One region of the Streptomyces sp. NPDC059668 genome, then DNA from elsewhere that is predicted to be linked to it. Evidence: riboswitches for the same ligand, from Rfam matches in the RefSeq annotation. Region 1 holds a riboswitch; the other holds the start of a gene.
The links. Region 1 has a riboswitch for thiamine pyrophosphate ahead of ACFV2J_RS22295 (thiamine ABC transporter substrate binding subunit). Riboswitches for the same ligand answer to the same signal wherever they lie in the genome.
Positions count from the first base shown of each region.

Region 1 (4,297 bases):
CGTCAGCACCGCCGCCGTGGCGAGGTCGAAGATCTCCGAGGTCTGCCGGTAGATCTCGACCTCGAGGGTGGAGAAGGTGGGGCCGCCGAGGATCTGGACCACCCCGAACGAGGTGAAGGTGAAGAGGAAGACCATGAGCGCCGCGGCGGCCACGGCCGGACCCAGGGCCGGGAGCGTCACCGTGCGCCAGGCCGCGAACCGGGAGGCGCCGAGCATGCGCGCGGCCTCCTCCTGGCGCGGGTCGAGCTGGGACCAGAGCCCGCCGACCGTGCGGACGACCACCGCGTAGTTGAAGAAGACGTGCGCGAGCAGGATCGCCCAGACGGTGGTGTCGAGCCGAACTCCCCACAGGCCGTCCAGGAGTCCGCCGCGGCCGATCAGCGCCAGGAACGCCGTACCGACGACTACGGTGGGCAGCACGAACGGGACGGTCACCACCGCGCGCAGCACCTGCTTGCCCCGGAAGTCGAAGCGCGCGAGGACATACGCGCCGGGCAGCGCGATCAGCAGCGTCAGCGCTGTCGAGGCGAGCGCCTGCCAGGTGGTGAACCACAGCACGTGCCGGATGTCGGACCGGCCGAGCACCTCGGCGATCCGCCCGAGCCGCCAGGTCCCGTCGATCCTGAGGCCGCGGGTCACGATCGCCGCGACGGGATAGGCGAAGAAGACGCCGAAGAACACGACCGGCGGGGCCATGAGCCACAGCCGCGTCGCGCTCCGGCGCCTCCTGGGCGCCGCCTCGGCTACTTCAGTACGAGCGAGGTCCACGACTTGACCCACTGGTCACGGTTCTTGGCGATCTCGGCCGGGGCCAGGGTCTCGGGGTGCTCGGCCTGCGGGCCGAACTTCACGAACGCCTCGGGCACCTTGGCGGTCTCACGGACCGGGTACACGAACATGTTCAGCGGCATGTCCTGCTGGAACCTGAGGCTGATCAGGAAGTCGAGGAGCGCCTTGCCGCCCTTCGTGTTCCTCGCGTTGCTCAGCAGTCCCGCGTACTCGACCTGACGGAAGCAGGTGCCGCTCGCGACACCGGTCGGCGCGGTCTTCGGCTTCGGGTCGGCGTAGATCACCTCGGCGGGCGGGGAGGAGGCGTAGGAGACCACCAGCGGCCGGTCGGCCTTGGCCTTCCTGCCGCCCGCGGACCCCGAGAACTCGTCGTTGTAGGCCTGCTCCCAGCCGTCGACCACCTTCACGCCGTTGGCCTTGAGCTTCTTCCAGTAGCCCTGCCACCCGCTGTCCCCGTACTTCGCGGCGGTCCCGAGCAGGAAACCGAGGCCGGGCGAGGACGTGGACGCGTTCTCGGTGACGAGCAGGTTCTTGTACGCGGGCTTGACCAGGTCGTCGAAGGAGGTGGGCGGGGCCAGCTCGTGCTCGCTGAAGTAGGCCTTGTCGTAGTTGACGCAGATGTCGCCGGAGTCGATGGGCGTGACCCGGTGCTTCTCCTGGTCGACCCGGTAGCGCTGGGCGATCTGGTCGGAGCCCTTGGGCTCGTACGGCTGGAACAGGCCGTTGTCGAGCGCGCGGGAGAGCAGGGTGTTGTCGACGCCGAAGAAGACGTCGCCTTGCGGGTTGTCCTTGGTCAGGACGGCCTTGTTGACGGCCTGGCCGGCGTCGCCGTCCTTGAGGATCCTGACCTTGTAGCCGGACTCCTGCTCGAAGGCGTGCAGCACGCTCTTGGAGTAGGCGAAGGAGTCGTGGCTGACGAGGGTCACGGTCCCGGAGTCGGCGGCCTCGCCGCCGGAGCCGGACGAGCCGCACGCGGACAGCGTGACGAGGCCCACCGCGACGACCACGGCCGCGGTCGTCCTCCTCTTGCTCTTGGTGCTCACTGAATTCCTCCTGGGCTGACCAGGAAGAGACGCGGCCCTGCCCGGGAACTCGGCGGTTCCCGGGCAGGGCGCAACAGCTTGAGTGATGCCCGAACTTCCTACCCAGAATGACCTGGGCGAGGTTCAGAGGGTCTGCGGCCCACCGGTTGGTCCGGCTGCCGCACTCTCAGCGCTGTGGCGCTCCCCTGTCGGAATATGAAGATGTCGGAATATGAAAATGTAGGTGCCGGGTCAGACTACCGCTCGGTCGCCGCGAGCTGGCCGCACGCCCCGTCGATCTCCTGGCCCCGGGTGTCCCGGACGGTGACCGGTACGCCGTGGGCCGCGATGGCCTCGACGAACGCCTTCTCGTCCTCGGGCCGCGAGGCGGTCCACTTCGAGCCGGGGGTCGGGTTCAGCGGGATGAGGTTGACGTGCACGGGCTTGCCCTTGAGCAGCCGCCCGAGCCGGTCACCGCGCCACGCCTGGTCGTTGATGTCCCGGATGAGGGCGTACTCGATGGAGAGCCTGCGCCCCGACTTGGCCGCGTACTCCCAGCCCGCGTCGAGCACCTCCCGCACCTTCCACCGCGTGTTGACGGGGACGAGGGTGTCGCGCAGCTCGTCGTCCGGCGCGTGCAGGGAGATGGCGAGACGGCACTTGAAGCCCTCGTCAGAGAACCGGTGGATGGCCGGCACCAGTCCGACCGTCGACACGGTGATGCCGCGCTGGGAGAGTCCGACGCCGTCCGGCTCGGGGTCGGTGAGCGCGCGGATGGCGCCCACGACCCGCTTGTAGTTGGCGAGCGGCTCGCCCATCCCCATGAAGACGATGTTGCTCAGCCGCGCCGGGCCTCCGGGGATCTCCCCGTCCCGCAGCGCGCGCATGCCGTCCACGATCTGGTGCACGATCTCGCCGGTCGACAGGTTCCGGTCGAGTCCGGCCTGGCCGGTGGCGCAGAACGGGCAGTTCATCCCGCAGCCCGCCTGGGAGCTGATGCACATGGTCACCCGGTCCGGGTAGCGCATCAGCACGGACTCGACGAGCGTGCCGTCGAAGAGCCGCCACAGGGTCTTGCGGGTGGTGTCCTGGTCGGTCGACAGATGCCGCACGACGGTCATCAGCTCGGGAAGCAGCGCTTCCTGGAGCTTCCCGCGCGCGGCGGCCGGGATGTCCGTCCATTCCGCGGGGTCGTGCGCGAACCGGGCGAAGTAGTGCTGCGAGAGCTGCTTGGCGCGAAACGGCTTCTCCCCGATCGCGGCAACGGCCTCTTTACGCTCGGCGGGCGTGAGGTCGGCAAGGTGCCGCGGCGGCTTCTTGGCTGCGCGGGGGGCGACGAATGTGAGTTCTCCGGGCTTCGGCATAACCCTTCCAGTGTCGCAGATCAACACGACCGGCCCGGGCCGGAACGGGGTGGGGGTGGTCACCCGCGGGCGGTCGCCGTCGGATTCGGTCGGCCTCGGTCGATCTCGGTCGTCCTCACGTACGAAGAGGGGCCCGGCGCCCTGTGGACGACGGACCCCTCACTCGTGGAACGCGGGTCAGCTGGACCCTACGAAGAGCACCAACAGGAGCCAGACCACGGGGGCCGTCGGCAGCAGGGAGTCAAGGCGGTCCATGATGCCGCCGTGGCCCGGCAGCAGTGTGCCCATGTCCTTGATGCCGAGGTCCCGCTTGATCATGGATTCGCCGAGGTCGCCGAGGGTGGCGGTGGCCGCGACCGCGAGGCCGATGATGAGGCCCTGCCACCAGGTGCCGTCCTCGATCAGGAACTGCAGACACAGCGCGCCCCCGACCATCGCGAAGGCGACCGCTCCGACCAGGCCCTCACGGGTCTTGCCGGGGCTGATGCGGGGCGCGAGCTTGTGCTTGCCGAAGCGCCAGCCGATCGCGTACGCGCCGGTGTCGCTGACGACCGTCAGGAGCAGGAACGTCAGGACGCGGCGCGGGCCGTCGTCCGCGGTCAGCATCATCGCCACGAAGGTCGCCAGGAACGGCACGTAGAAGGCCGCGAAGACCCCCGCCGTGACGTCCTTGAGGTATCCCTCGGGCGGTTCCGTCATCCGCCAGACCAGCACCGCCAGCGCGGTGAGTGCCATCGCCACCCACGCGCCCTCGGCACCCCGCACGTAGCCGGCGACGACCATGGCCGCACCGCCCACCGCCAGGGGCACGAGCGGCGCCTTGATGCCCTTGCGTTCCTCCAGCCGCGAGGTGAGCTCCCACAGCCCCACCACCACGGCGACGGCGACCACGCCGACGAAGACGGCCTTGACGACGAACAACGACGCGACGATCACCGCACCGAGCCCGACACCCACCCCTATCGCAGCACCCAGGTCGCGGCCTGCACTCTTCTTCGGTGCGGGGGCGGGCGATGGGGTGGCGCTGGGCATGGGCTCCTGCGGCTTCTGCGGCGGGTGCCCGTAGGACCCCGCCGACTGTGTGTCGTCGCGGACCGGGGGGCCGCTCAGCCGAGCGGCCCC
Region 1 is NZ_JBHWEL010000030.1:58,925-63,221, reverse strand. It holds gene ACFV2J_RS22300 (ABC transporter permease) at 1-768, opposite strand, end outside; gene ACFV2J_RS22295 (thiamine ABC transporter substrate binding subunit) at 744-1,832, opposite strand; TPP riboswitch at 1,910-2,029, opposite strand; gene rlmN (23S rRNA (adenine(2503)-C(2))-methyltransferase RlmN) at 2,069-3,175, opposite strand; gene ACFV2J_RS22285 (phosphatidate cytidylyltransferase) at 3,353-4,297, opposite strand, start outside.

Region 2 (4,297 bases), on a different contig from region 1:
GGCGTACGGCGATCAGCTGGCCTTCCTTGACCAGCTGCCGGACGCGGGTCACCTCGACGCCGAACTGTTCGGCGATGTCGGGGAGGGTGAGCCAGGCGGGGACGAGAGCATCGATCTTTGCGTCAATCTCGGTCACGGGACAAGCCTGCCATCCCGGACTGACACTCGGTACCCGAGCGCCGCCCGTCCCGCGTCAGAAGCGCGTGAATACCGCGGAAAGCCTCCGATTTCCGGCACGGCGCGGCATGCACGCGAGGCACCCGGCGCGCGGCCGGACGCATTCCCTCGCCCGACCCCGTGGCACCCGACCCCGCGGCGCCCGGCCTGCTGGCACTCGGCCGTCCGGCCGCCGTCGCCGCCCGGCGGGGCGCCCGGCGGGCCGGCCCCACCCTTCGCGTCGCGCACCCGCCCAGCCGAGTGACGGCCTTCAGCCCGTGGCGTCCTTCAGCGGACGTGAGTGGTCCGAAAGGATCTCCGGGTCCAGTGGCATGCCCGCCTCGATCAGGCGGCGGCCCTGGGCGAGGTCCCGGGGGCGCCCCACCGCCAGAAGGGCGACGAGGCGGGAGTCGCGCAGCCAGCAGACCGTCCAGGCGGCGCCCGCGGGGTCACCGCGCCAGACGGTCGTGTCGGCGGGCGCGTGATGGCCGACGTACTGGACGAAACGGCCGAACTGCTCGGACCAGAAGTACGGGACCGGGTCGTACGCCACCGGGGCCTCGCCGATGATGTTCGCGGCCACCGTGCGCGGTCCCTGCAGGGCGTTGTCCCAGTGGTGGACGAGGAGGCGCTCCTCGTACCGGCCCGAGGGGAAGGACGCGCAGTCGCCGACCGCGTAGACGTCCGGCACGGAGGTGCGCAGGTGGTTGTCGGCCACGACCTCGCGGTGGGCTCCGAGCTCGATGCCCGAACCGGCCAGCCAGGCGGTGGCGGGCCGGGCACCGATGCCGACGACCACGGCGCCCGCGGGCACCCGGGACCCGTCGTCGAGCACCACGGCGCCGGGCTCGACGCTCTCCACGCGCGCGTGGGTGCGCAGCGAGGCCCCGCTGTCCGCGTACCAGGCGGCCATCGGCGCGGCCACCTCGGCGGGCAGTGCCCCGGCCAGCGGCCGGTCGGCGGCCTCGACGACCGTCACCGCGCACCCGGCCTCGCGTGCCGCCGTGGCGAACTCGGCGCCGATCCAGCCCGCCCCGACCACCACGATGTCGTGCTGCCGCGCGAGCACCGGGCGCAGCCGTTCGGCGTCGTCGAGGGTGCGCAGCAGATGGACGCCGGGCATGCCCTCCGCGCCGGGGAGCTGGATCGGTTCCGCGCCGGTCGCCAGGACCAGGAGGTCGTAGCGCACCTGTCCCGCGGCGGTGTCCAGTTCATGGTCCCCGGGGCGCAGGGCGAGCGCCTCGCAGCCGAGCTTCAGTTCGATGCCCAGTGCCTCGAAGTCGATGTCGAAGGCGGAGTGCTCGGCCTTGCCCAGCAGTACCGCCTTGGACAACGGCGGCCGGTCGTAGGGCTGGTGCGGCTCGGCGCCGATCAGTGTCACGTCGCCGGTGAAGCCCTGTTCGCGCAGGGCGACCGCGGTCTGCACACCGGCCATGCCCGCGCCCGCGATGACGACCCGGCGTGCCGTCGGCCCCTGCGTCTGCCCCTGCGTCTGCTCGCTCACCTGATCACCATAGACAACTGACAATCCGTCAGTCAGCGGACGTGCTCGGTGACCTGTTCCACAATGCGTCCCGGTGTCAGCCGGTCCGTCCGGTGGGCGGGGTCCCGGCCGCGTGTCAGATCTGTTCCACCACGCTCGTCCCGCCGCCCGCCCGCGACTCCCATTCCCAGGTCTCCTCCAGCCGCACCCGGCCGTCGGAGAGCTCCACCACGACGGACACGCAGTGGCCGCCGGAGGTCGTGCCGTCCCGTCCCAGCTGTACGTACCGGAAGTCGAGGCGGTCGCCCTCCCGGGTCCCCACGAGACGGCCGCGGACGACGTCCCCGCCCGCGTACTCGGCCCAGACACCGCCGTTCTCCTCGTGGTACGTGAACCGGGTCGCGGTCCCCACCTGGCCCGGTGCCTGGTCGGCGACGGGGGCGAGGACGAGGCCGTCGAGCGAACGGGCCATGGGCGGAGGCTCCCTTACTGAGTCGTGCGGCGGCGGGCTAGGGTGGTCAACGTAGAGCACTCGCGGGAGCCCGGACGCACCGGGCTGAGAGGGAGGCTGGCGGCCTCCGACCGTACGAACCTGATCCGGGTCATGCCGGCGAAGGGAGGGGCTGGACGCCCATGTCGCGTACACCGGCGGAGAGGTCCGTCACGTCCGACGTCCTGGTGGTCGGGGGCGGGATCATCGGGCTGGTCACGGCCTGGCGGGCCGCGCAGCGCGGGTTCTCCACGGCGGTCGTGGACCCGGAGCCCGGCGGCGGGGCCGCGCAGGTCGCCGCGGGAATGCTCGCGGCCGTCACCGAACTGCACTACGGCGAGCAGACCCTGCTGGGTCTGAACCTCGCCTCCGCGCGCCGCTATCCGGACTTCGTCGCCGAGCTCACCGAGGCGACGGGCCAGGACCTCGGCTACCGCCGGTGCGGCACGCTGGCCGTCGCCCTGGACTCCGACGACCGCGCCCATCTGCGGGAACTGCACGCGCTGCAGAACCGTTCGGGGCTCGACTCGGAGTGGCTCAGCGGCCGCGAGTGCCGCCGGCTGGAGCCGATGCTCGCGCCCGGTGTCCGTGGCGGTCTGCGCGTCGACGGCGACCATCAGATCGACCCGCGCCGCCTCGCGAAGGCCCTGGTCACGGCGTGCGAGCGGGCCGGGGTGGTGTTCCACCGGACCTGGGCGGAGCGGCTGACGGTGGTCCGGGAGCGGGCCACCGGGATCGTCACCACGGGCGGCGACGTGCTGGGGGCGACGCAGGTGGTGCTGGCCGCGGGCAGTCTCAGCGCGAGGCTCAAGGGCGTGCCCGACGACGTGCGGCCGCCCGTGCGCCCGGTGAAGGGGCAGGTGCTGAGGCTGACCGTGCCGAAGCGGTACGCGCCCTTCCTGAGCCGCACCGTGCGCGCCGTGGTCCGCGGCGGCCAGGTCTATCTGGTGCCGCGCGAGAGCGGCGAGCTCGTCGTCGGCGCGACCAGCGAGGAGCTGGGCTGGGACACCACCGTGACCGCGGGCGGGGTGTACGAACTGCTGCGCGACGCCCATGAGCTGGTGCCAGGGATCACCGAACTGCCGCTCACCGAGACACGGGCCGGACTGCGCCCCGGCTCCCCCGACAACGCCCCGCTGCTCGGCCCGACCGGGCTCGACGGACTGCTGCTGGCCACCGGCCACCACCGCAACGGCGTGCTGCTCACCCCCGTCACCGGAGACGTCATGGCGCACGTCCTCACCTCGGGGGAGCTCCCCGAGGAAGCGCGTCCCTTCACACCCCACCGGTTCAGCCCGACACGCACGGAGCAGCCCGTATGAACATCCTCGTCAACGGCGAGCACCGGCTCGTCGCCGCGGACACCGCCCTCGACACGCTCGTCGCCACCCTCACCGCGGCGCCCTCCGGTGTCGCCGCCGCGCTGAACGAGACCGTCGTCCCGCGCACCCGGTGGTCGTCCACGTCCCTGCGCGAGGGCGACCGCGTCGAAGTCCTCACCGCTGTCCAAGGAGGCTGACCATGGCCGACGATCCGTTCGTCCTCGGAGGGATGTCCCTCTCCTCCCGGCTGATCATGGGGACGGGGGGTGCGCCCAGCCTCGACGTGCTGGAACGCTCGCTGGTGGCGTCCGGGACGGAGCTGACGACGGTCGCGATGCGCCGGGTGGATCCCACGGCGCACGGCTCCGTCCTGTCCGTGCTCGACCGGCTCGGCATCCGGGTGCTGCCGAACACGGCGGGGTGCTTCACCGCGGGCGAGGCCGTGCTGACCGCGCGGCTCGCACGGGAGGCGCTCGGCACCGACCTGGTCAAGCTGGAGGTCATCGCCGACGAGCGCACCCTGCTGCCCGACCCGATCGAGCTGCTCGACGCCGCGGAGACGCTGGTCGACGACGGGTTCACGGTGCTGCCGTACACGAACGACGACCCCGTGCTCGCACGGAAGCTGGAGGACGTCGGGTGCGCGGCGGTCATGCCGCTCGGCTCACCCATCGGCTCGGGCCTGGGGATCCGCAACCCGCACAACTTCGAGCTGATCGTGGAGCACGCGCGCGTGCCGGTGATCCTCGACGCGGGGGCCGGTACGGCGTCGGACGCGGCGCTGGCGATGGAGCTGGGGTGTGCCGGGGTGATGCTCGCCTCGGCCGTGACGCGGGCGCAGGAGCC
Region 2 is NZ_JBHWEL010000057.1:36,355-40,651, reverse strand. It holds gene ACFV2J_RS31175 (Rv2175c family DNA-binding protein) at 1-136, opposite strand, end outside; gene ACFV2J_RS31170 (NAD(P)/FAD-dependent oxidoreductase) at 428-1,660, opposite strand; gene ACFV2J_RS31165 (hypothetical protein) at 1,776-2,111, opposite strand; TPP riboswitch at 2,164-2,275, shown strand; gene thiO (glycine oxidase ThiO) at 2,273-3,451, shown strand; gene thiS (sulfur carrier protein ThiS) at 3,448-3,648, shown strand; gene ACFV2J_RS31150 (thiazole synthase) at 3,651-4,297, shown strand, end outside.
Region 2: another riboswitch for thiamine pyrophosphate. It lies ahead of thiO (glycine oxidase ThiO); the one in region 1 lies ahead of ACFV2J_RS22295 (thiamine ABC transporter substrate binding subunit).